Regions from separate parts of the Erwinia sp. LJJL01 genome, predicted to be linked through region 1. Evidence: predicted binding sites of a transcription regulator. Region 1 holds the regulator's gene; the other holds the start of a gene.
What was found. Region 1 encodes PurR, which represses purine synthesis genes. Its sites were predicted from a motif close to CANGCAAACGTTTGCNTG; they were not measured.
Positions count from the first base shown of each region.

Region 1 (4,909 bases):
TTCTGCTGGCCTTTGCTCAGCTATTTTTGAACCTGGCGCACGCATCGCCACATGCTCCTATTAATGCAAATCAACATAAAGTTGATAGCAGCGCTGCCAGTAAGGATGACCGGCGTAAACGCCGCCCGGTTAAAGCCGCCTCAACCAAAAAAGTCAAAGAACCCCTCAGCAAAAAGAGCAAACAACCAGCCAAAACCACGCGTACAACCGTTGCGCAAAAACTTAAGCTGAAAAAGAAACCCGCTGCTGAGCCGGTAAAAAAGATTAACGTCGCAAAAACCAAAACCACGGCTAAAAAGCTGGCTAAGAACGAAGGTAAAAAACGCTACGGTCGCCAGCGTGCAGATAAAAAACTCGAATCGCGCGTAGCAGAGAGTACCGATGCGCCGCTCAAGCTGAGTAAAGCTCACCGCGCGCGCTATCAGAAAGCTCGTGAGACAGCGATGAATAAACTGATGGGTCAGCTAGGGAAACCCTACCAGTGGGGCGGAACCTCGCCAAAAACCGGCTTCGACTGCAGTGGGCTGGTTTGGTATGCCTATAAAGATTTAGTGAAGTTTAAGATCCCACGTACCGCGAATGAAATGTATCACCTGCGTGACGCGGCCTCGATCAAACGCGATGAGTTGGAAAAAGGCGATTTGGTATTTTTCCGCATTAATGGTCGCGGCACTGCCGACCATGTGGGCGTCTATCTGGGCGGTGGGAAATTTATCCAGTCACCACGCACCGGCAAAGATATCCAGGTGAGCGCGCTGACGGAAGACTACTGGCAGGAGCACTACATTGGTGCCCGGCGCATGATGACACCGAAAACCATTCGTTAAACGCTAAAGAGAACGGGAGGAGCGACCTCCTCCCGGTGAAACTTAGTGCATTACTGCCGTGATGCTAAACGCAATAATCATCAGCAGTGAACCCACAACCGTCAGCAGTGTCATTTTCATATCGGTATTCATTTCCCCCCCCTTAATAACCCTGTTTAAAGTAAGCCAATAGATTTTCCCACAGTAGCCCGTAAAAATCTCGTTTTCTTTGCGCAGCCTTGCTAGAATTCCTCTTTTCCGTTGCGCAACAAGCACGGAAGTGATTTTACTCAGCACCGCATGTCACTCTACGGACGATTTAACCCCATCCTGACCCTTTGAGACAGCATCCATCATTATTCTGGGCGGCCAGAAATGGCGGTGTTTAGGCAAACGTTTAACCAATTAGTTATCAGAGTGTTACGATAACGCCAGGAGTACGAGTTTAATGGCAACAATTAAGGATGTGGCAAAGCGCGCCGGTGTTTCCACCACCACCGTTTCCCATGTAATCAATAAAACGCGCTTTGTAGCTGAAGAGACGCGTGAAGCGGTATGGACGGCAATCAAAGAATTGCACTATTCTCCCAGCGCCGTTGCACGTAGTCTGAAGGTTAACCACACCAAAACTATTGGCCTGCTGGCAACGTCCAGCGAAGCCCCCTATTTTGCCGAGATTATCGAAGCCATTGAAAACCGTTGCTTTGCTAAAGGTTATACGCTGATCCTCGGCAATGCGCACAACGACATCCAGAAGCAGCAGGCTTATCTGTCGATGATGGCGCAAAAGCGCGTTGATGGCCTGCTGGTGATGTGCTCAGAATACCCCGATGAGCTGATTTCCATGCTGGAAGACAATCGTAATATCCCCATGGTGGTAATGGACTGGGGTGAATCGCGCGGCGACTTCACTGATACCGTACTGGATAACGCTTTCGAAGGTGGCTACCTTGCCGGGCGCTATCTGATTGAACGTGGGCATCGTGATATTGGCGCGATCCCGGGGCAGCTGGAGCGCAACACCGGCGGCGGCCGCCATGCTGGCTTTATCAAGGCTCTTAACGAAGCCGGCATCAGCCTGCGCGATGAGTGGCTGGTGCAGGGTGACTTCGAACCGGAATCCGGCTACCGCGCCATGCAGCAGATTTTGTCACAGAAGCAGCGCCCGACGGCGATCTTCTGCGGTGGCGATATCATGGCAATGGGGGCTATCTGTGCCGCTGATGAGATGGGCCTGCGTGTGCCACAGGATATTTCGGTGATCGGTTATGACAACGTGCGCAACGCGCGCTACTTCACGCCGGCGCTCACCACCGTCCACCAGCCAAAAGAGCGTCTGGGTGAAACTGCCTTTGATATGCTGCTCGACAGAATTACCAGCAAGCGTGAAGAGCCTCAGACCATTGAGGTGCACCCTTCGCTGATTGAGCGCCGTTCAGTGGCCGATGGCCCATTCCGCGATTACCGTCGTTAATCCTCAGGGTGATGTTGCGCAACGTCACCCTGGTACGGTTTCACTTAGCCACTCGGCGTTAAGCGTTTCGGTACTGCCCAGATGTTCCAGCAGCCAGCTTAACGCCGGGGAGACGCTCTGCTCTGACCAACTCAGGCAGCACGGGCTATCGGGAAAAGGGGCGGCAAGCGGCAGCTCGCACAACACCCCCTGCTCCAGCCACGGCTGAGCAAAGTGCCCTGGTACCATACCCACGCATAATCCGGCGCGCAGGCAGTCAAACGCGCTATCCCAGTCCGGCACCACCAGCCGCCGCTGGTTATTCAGCGTCCAGGTAGTGCGCTTTGGCAAGGCTCTGGAGGTATCCTCCAGCACCAGCGATGGCCACTCGCGTATCAACTCTTCATTCAACGGGCTGCTGTGGCCAAGCAGCGGATGCCCGGCCAGCACGACACAGCGCCAGTTCAAACTTCCCATATCGCGAAAAGCAAAACGCCCGCCGACAGGAATAGCCTGCGTTGCGCCAATCGCCACGTCGACGCGCCCGTCCGCCAGCGCATCCCAAACGCCGTTGAAAACCTCTGGCGTAATATGCAGCTCCATATCCGGGAAGTGGCGGTAAAAATCCACCACCAGCTGCCGGGTACGCGCCGGACGGACAATACGATCGACCGCGATATTAATCTGCCCACGCCAGCCGTTAGCCACCTGTTGACAGCGCCGACGGGTGGCGAGCATTTTTTTGATGACAACTCTGCCCTCTTCGCTGAATACGCGCCCGGCTTCGGTCAGCACCACGTCGCGGTGCCGCCGCTCAAACAGGCTAACGGCTAGCCACTCCTCCATCTGACGTACGGTATAGCTGACGGCAGAGGGCACGCGATGCAGTTCTGCCGCAGCAGCGGTAAAACTGCCGGTTCTGGCAACCGCATCAATAACTTCCAGAGAATGTTCAGACCACATAGCTTTGCCTTCAATTTTTTTCAATGCGCCTGACGAATATTAGCGTTTCACAAGCCAGTCGGCACTCTATTACACTGCGTCGGTGAAAATTTGTCTGATAAGAGTTAAAACAATGCGATCCAAAGGCTTTATGATTTACCTGGCACTGCTCAGCATGCTGGGTTTCCTTGCTACCGATATGTACCTGCCCGCATTTGGCGTGATGCAGCAAGACCTGGGCAGTGAAGCGGGTGCCATCAGCGCCAGCTTGAGTATATTTCTCGCCGGTTTCGCCTGCGCACAGCTTATCTGGGGGCCACTCTCCGATCGCATCGGCCGTAAACCCGTGCTGCTGATGGGCCTGAGCCTGTTTGCCATTGGCTGCGCGGCAATGCTGTGGGTGAACTCTGCCCCATGGCTGCTGGCGATGCGCTTTGTTCAGGCCGTTGGCGTCTGTGCTGCGGCGGTAAGCTGGCAGGCACTGGTGGTAGACCGCTACAGTGGAGCGCGTGCCAATCGCGTTTTTGCCACTATCATGCCGCTGGTTGCTCTTTCGCCCGCGCTGGCGCCGCTGCTGGGGGCGTGGCTGCTGCAGCACTTTTCCTGGCGATCGATCTTCGTTGCGCTGCTGGTGATTAGCATCGGTTTGATCATCCCCACCCTGCGCCTGCCTGCACGCCCTGTAACCGACCATCGCGCACCTAAAACCGTCACTCCGGGCTTCTTCACTCTGCTGAAGTCGCCCATTTACAGCGGCAATGTGGCGATTTATGCCGCCTGTTCAGCGAGTTTTTTTGCGTGGCTGACCGGCTCACCGTTTATTCTGGGAAAATTAGGCCTGTCACCCGCGGATATCGGTCTGAGCTATGTGCCGCAAACTGCCGCCTTCCTGATCGGTGGGTTTAGCTGTCGTTCACTGCTGAATCACTTTGCCGGCCGTCAGCTGTTGCCCTGGCTGCTGGCGTTTTACAGTCTGAGTATTGCCGGGCTTTATCTAGTTGCTCAGCAGGCCGAACCTTCTCTGTTTGCGCTGCTGCTGCCGTTCTGCGGCATGGCGATGGCTAACGGTGCGATTTATCCGATTGTTGTCTCTAATGCCCTGCTGCCCTTCCCGCAGGCAACCGGCAAAGCAGCAGCATTACAGAATATGTTGCAGCTGGGTTTGTGCTTCCTTGCTAGCCTGGCGGTATCGACCTGGATTGAGACGGCACTTCACACCACCGCGTTAGTGATGTTGCTGACTATTTTACTGGCAATTTTCGGCTATATTTTACAACGCTCCGCTGATAAAAAACGCCAGTGGGAAAATGCCTCCCAACAGGGCTAAGTGGTAGCAAATCATTTAGTTAGCACCCTAACAATAATGAATTGAATATTGCCTCACGTGAGCATATACTCCGTGAGGCACCATAAAATAATAAGTTAACAACATTTTAAGCGGGGAACGCCTACGGCGCTTTCCTGCTATTGAGATCCTGACAAGGCTGTCATGATGTTCTTCCGCGTGACATTCGTTACGGCCTCTACAGGTTTCAAATCAATCCTCTTTTTTTACGTCGGATATCAGGCCACGGTTTTTGCCGTGCGTTCTCTCACAGATCTGTAGAAATTGACTATTCTATTTCTCAGGTTTCAATCACACAGGGTGATGGAGAAGCTATGAGTTCATCGTGTATAGAAGAAGTGAGCCTGGGGGACAACCAGTGGT
Region 1 is NZ_CP178576.1:4,446,639-4,451,547, forward strand. It holds gene ACLI4M_RS21755 (C40 family peptidase) at 1-827, shown strand, start outside; gene ACLI4M_RS21760 (YnhF family membrane protein) at 870-959, opposite strand; gene purR (HTH-type transcriptional repressor PurR) at 1,255-2,280, shown strand; gene punR (DNA-binding transcriptional activator PunR) at 2,305-3,222, opposite strand; gene punC (purine nucleoside transporter PunC) at 3,335-4,528, shown strand; gene cfa (cyclopropane fatty acyl phospholipid synthase) at 4,861-4,909, shown strand, end outside.

Region 2 (4,909 bases), 2.2 Mb from region 1:
TGCATCGGGTTGGTAAGCCGGGATGGCCCCCTAGCCGAAACAGTGCTCTACCCCCGAAGATGAGTTCACGAGGCGCTACCTAAATAGCTTTCGGGGAGAACCAGCTATCTCCCGGTTTGATTGGCCTTTCACCCCCAGCCACAAGTCATCCGCTAATTTTTCAACATTAGTCGGTTCGGTCCTCCAGTTAGTGTTACCCAACCTTCAACCTGCCCATGGCTAGATCACCGGGTTTCGGGTCTATACCCTGCAACTTAACGCCCAGTTAAGACTCGGTTTCCCTGCGGCTCCCCTATACGGTTAACCTTGCTACAGAATATAAGTCGCTGACCCATTATACAAAAGGTACGCAGTCACACCACGAAGGTGCTCCCACTGCTTGTACGTACACGGTTTCAGGTTCTGTTTCACTCCCCTCGCCGGGGTTCTTTTCGCCTTTCCCTCACGGTACTGGTTCACTATCGGTCAGTCAGGAGTATTTAGCCTTGGAGGATGGTCCCCCCATATTCAGACAGGATGTCACGTGTCCCGCCCTACTCATCGAACTCACAGCGAGTGCATTTTTGTGTACGGGAGTATCACCCTGTACCCTGCGACTTTCCAGACGCTTCCACTAATGCACAAGCTGATTCAGGTTCTGGGCTGTTCCCCGTTCGCTCGCCGCTACTGGGGGAATCTCGGTTGATTTCTTTTCCTCGGGGTACTTAGATGTTTCAGTTCCCCCGGTTCGCCTCATGCCACTATGTATTCATGACATGATAGTGTGACGTATCACACTGGGTTTCCCCATTCGGGTATCGTCGGTTATTGCGGTTCATATCACCTTACCGACGCTTATCGCAGATTAGCACGCCCTTCATCGCCTCTGACTGCCTAGGCATCCACCGTGTACGCTTAGTCGCTTAACCTCACAACCCACAAGCGTCCCGAAGGACGGCATGCTGTCGTGAGCATTTGAGAGACTCGAACGCATCGTTAACTTCATTCTTATTACGGAGAATGAATACGACGCGTCGTTTCAATTTTCAGCTTGTTCCGGATTGTTAAAGAGCAAATATCTCAAACGTGACTCCAAAAAGTCAGTTTTGAGATACGGTGATAACGACTTTCACTTCGTTACCGGTATGGCGTCCCCAAGGGGATTCGAACCCCTGTTACAGCCGTGAAAGGGCAGTGTCCTGGGCCTCTAGACGATGGGGACTCTGATACTACATTTTGCTCGTTACGTTCATCAGACAATCTGTGTGAGCACTACGCGGGAAGGTATCTTCAGGTAAGGAGGTGATCCAACCGCAGGTTCCCCTACGGTTACCTTGTTACGACTTCACCCCAGTCATGAATCACAAAGTGGTAAGCGCCCTCCCGAAGGTTAAGCTACCTACTTCTTTTGCAACCCACTCCCATGGTGTGACGGGCGGTGTGTACAAGGCCCGGGAACGTATTCACCGTAGCATTCTGATCTACGATTACTAGCGATTCCGACTTCACGGAGTCGAGTTGCAGACTCCGATCCGGACTACGACGCACTTTATGAGGTCCGCTTGCTCTCGCGAGGTCGCTTCTCTTTGTATGCGCCATTGTAGCACGTGTGTAGCCCTGGCCGTAAGGGCCATGATGACTTGACGTCATCCCCACCTTCCTCCGGTTTATCACCGGCAGTCTCCTTTGAGTTCCCACCATTACGTGCTGGCAACAAAGGATAAGGGTTGCGCTCGTTGCGGGACTTAACCCAACATTTCACAACACGAGCTGACGACAGCCATGCAGCACCTGTCTCACGGTTCCCGAAGGCACTAAGGCATCTCTGCCAAATTCCGTGGATGTCAAGGCCAGGTAAGGTTCTTCGCGTTGCATCGAATTAAACCACATGCTCCACCGCTTGTGCGGGCCCCCGTCAATTCATTTGAGTTTTAACCTTGCGGCCGTACTCCCCAGGCGGTCGACTTAACGCGTTAGCTCCGGAAGCCACGCCTCAAGGGCACAACCTCCAAGTCGACATCGTTTACGGCGTGGACTACCAGGGTATCTAATCCTGTTTGCTCCCCACGCTTTCGCACCTGAGCGTCAGTCTTTGTCCAGGGGGCCGCCTTCGCCACCGGTATTCCTCCAGATCTCTACGCATTTCACCGCTACACCTGGAATTCTACCCCCCTCTACAAGACTCTAGCCTGCCAGTTTCGAATGCAGTTCCCAGGTTGAGCCCGGGGATTTCACATCCGACTTGACAGACCGCCTGCGTGCGCTTTACGCCCAGTAATTCCGATTAACGCTTGCACCCTCCGTATTACCGCGGCTGCTGGCACGGAGTTAGCCGGTGCTTCTTCTGCGGGTAACGTCAATCGAAAAGGTTATTAACCTCTTCGCCTTCCTCCCCACTGAAAGTACTTTACAACCCGAAGGCCTTCTTCATACACGCGGCATGGCTGCATCAGGCTTGCGCCCATTGTGCAATATTCCCCACTGCTGCCTCCCGTAGGAGTCTGGACCGTGTCTCAGTTCCAGTGTGGCTGGTCATCCTCTCAGACCAGCTAGGGATCGTCGCCTAGGTGAGCCGTTACCCCACCTACTAGCTAATCCCATCTGGGCACATCCGATGGTGTGAGGCCCGAAGGTCCCCCACTTTGGTCCGAAGACGTTATGCGGTATTAGCTACCGTTTCCAGTAGTTATCCCCCTCCATCGGGCAGTTTCCCAGACATTACTCACCCGTCCGCCACTCGTCACCCAAGAGCAAGCTCTCTGTGCTACCGTTCGACTTGCATGTGTTAGGCCTGCCGCCAGCGTTCAATCTGAGCCATGATCAAACTCTTCAATTAAAAGTTCGATTTGCTGAAACAAGTTCAGCGGTGCTCATCTGTAAAACGTCATAATGAATTTCATTATGTGTTCACTCGTGAGGCTTGATATTTTTTACGTCCGGAGACGTTGATATCAATCCTGCGAGTGCCCACACAGATTGTCTGATAAATTGTTAAAGAGCGTTGCGAGCAGTGCCGGAGCTTCCTGTCGCGAGGTGGCGTATATTACGCTTTCCTCCTTCGGAGTCAACTTCTTTTAAGAAGTTTTTCCGGCGGTTCAGATACTTCCTGAACCTCCTGAGCCGCTGGCCTGTAAGCCGTTGTGCCGTCTCAGTGGTTGCGCATTATAGGGAGATCCTGACGAGTGACAAGGGCTAATTTGCGATAATTTGACTGTTTGCTGCAATCCCCAGCAAAAGCCTGCTTTATACCTGCTTATGCACAAACTTATCCACATTCGTCGCAACAGCGTAATTTTGACGAGCATCGCGCAATCGTTTTCGCTACAATGCCCCGCGCAAACGGAAGCCCCCTCAGGGGCGTTACCTGAGACTTATTTCTCTTCTATATATAGAAAGAGATCGCTAAGCCTCATATAACGCTCTTTATATGCGATCCAAAGCCCAAGGGATAAACCTCATGCAACAACGTCGTCCTCTACGCCGCGCGCTGCTCAGCGTGTCTGATAAAGCCGGTATCCTCGAATTCGCTCAGGCGCTTTCCCAACGTGGCGTCGAGCTGCTGTCCACTGGCGGTACTGCACGCCTGCTGGCAGAGGCTGGCCTGCCCGTCACTGAAGTGTCTGACTACACCGGTTTCCCGGAAATGATGGATGGACGCGTCAAAACGCTGCACCCGAAAGTGCATGGTGGCATCCTGGGGCGCCGCGACCAGGATGATGCCATCATGGCTGAGCACGGCATCTCCCCTATTGATATTGTTGTCGTTAACCTCTATCCGTTTGCCCAGACCGTGGCGCGGGAAGGCTGCTCGCTGGCAGACGCCGTTGAGAACATTGACATCGGCGGCCCGACCATGGTGCGCTCTGCGGCGAAGAACCACAAAGACGTGGCGATCGTGGTGAAGAGCAGTGACTACCAGGCCATCATTGCGGAGCTGGATGCCAACGACAACTCGCTGACGCTTGAAACCCGCTTCGACCTGGCGATTAAAGCCTTCGAACACACTGCCGCCTACGACAGCATGATTGCCAACTACTTCGGTAGCCTGGTGCCGGCTTACCACGGCGAAACTACCGCGCCATCCGGCCGCTTCCCACGTACCCTCAACCTGAACTTCATCAAGAAGCAGGATATGCGCTACGGCGAGAACAGCCATCAGGATGCTGCCTTCTATATAGAAGAGAATGTTGCTGAAGCTTCGGTGGCAACGGCACAGCAGGTGCAGGGCAAAGCGCTCTCTTACAACAACATTGCCGATACTGATGCGGCGCTGGAGTGCGTGAAAGAGTTCGACCAGCCAGCCTGCGTGATCGTCAAGCACGCTAACCCGTGCGGTGTCGCCGTTGGCGCTTCCATTCTCGATGCTTACGAGCGCGCGTACAAAACCGACCCGACCTCTGCTTTCGGCGGCATCATTGCCTTTAACCGCGAGCTGGACGAAGCCACCGCGCAGGCCATCATCAGCCGCCAGTTCGTGGAAGTGATCATCGCGCCTGCGGCCACTGAAGCAGCGTTGAAAGTGACCGCTGCCAAACAGAACGTGCGCGTGCTGACCTGTGGTCAGTGGCAGCAGCGCCAGAGCGCGCTCGATTTCAAACGCGTTAACGGCGGCCTGTTGGTGCAGGATCGTGACCTCGGCATGGTGAATGAGAGCCAGCTGCGCGTGGTCAGCAAACGTCAGCCGTCCGAGCAGGAGCTGCGTGATGCGCTGTTCTGCTGGAAAGTGGCGAAGTTCGTGAAGTCGAATGCCATCGTCTACGCACGCGACAATGTGACAATTGGTATTGGTGCCGGTCAGATGAGCCGCGTTTACTCCGCGAAAATCGCCGGAATTAAAGCCGCCGACGAAGGCCTGGAAGTGAAAGGTTCTGCGATGGCGTCAGACGCTTTCTTCCCGTTCCGCGACGGTATTGATGCCGCTGCGGCCGTG
Region 2 is NZ_CP178576.1:2,202,967-2,207,875, reverse strand. It holds rRNA gene ACLI4M_RS11090 (23S ribosomal RNA) at 1-908, opposite strand, end outside; tRNA gene ACLI4M_RS11085 (tRNA-Glu) at 1,126-1,201, opposite strand; rRNA gene ACLI4M_RS11080 (16S ribosomal RNA) at 1,275-2,815, opposite strand; gene purH (bifunctional phosphoribosylaminoimidazolecarboxamide formyltransferase/IMP cyclohydrolase) at 3,437-4,909, shown strand, end outside.
Region 2: the regulator PurR is predicted to act here: its motif matches at 3,285-3,302, upstream of purH (bifunctional phosphoribosylaminoimidazolecarboxamide formyltransferase/IMP cyclohydrolase).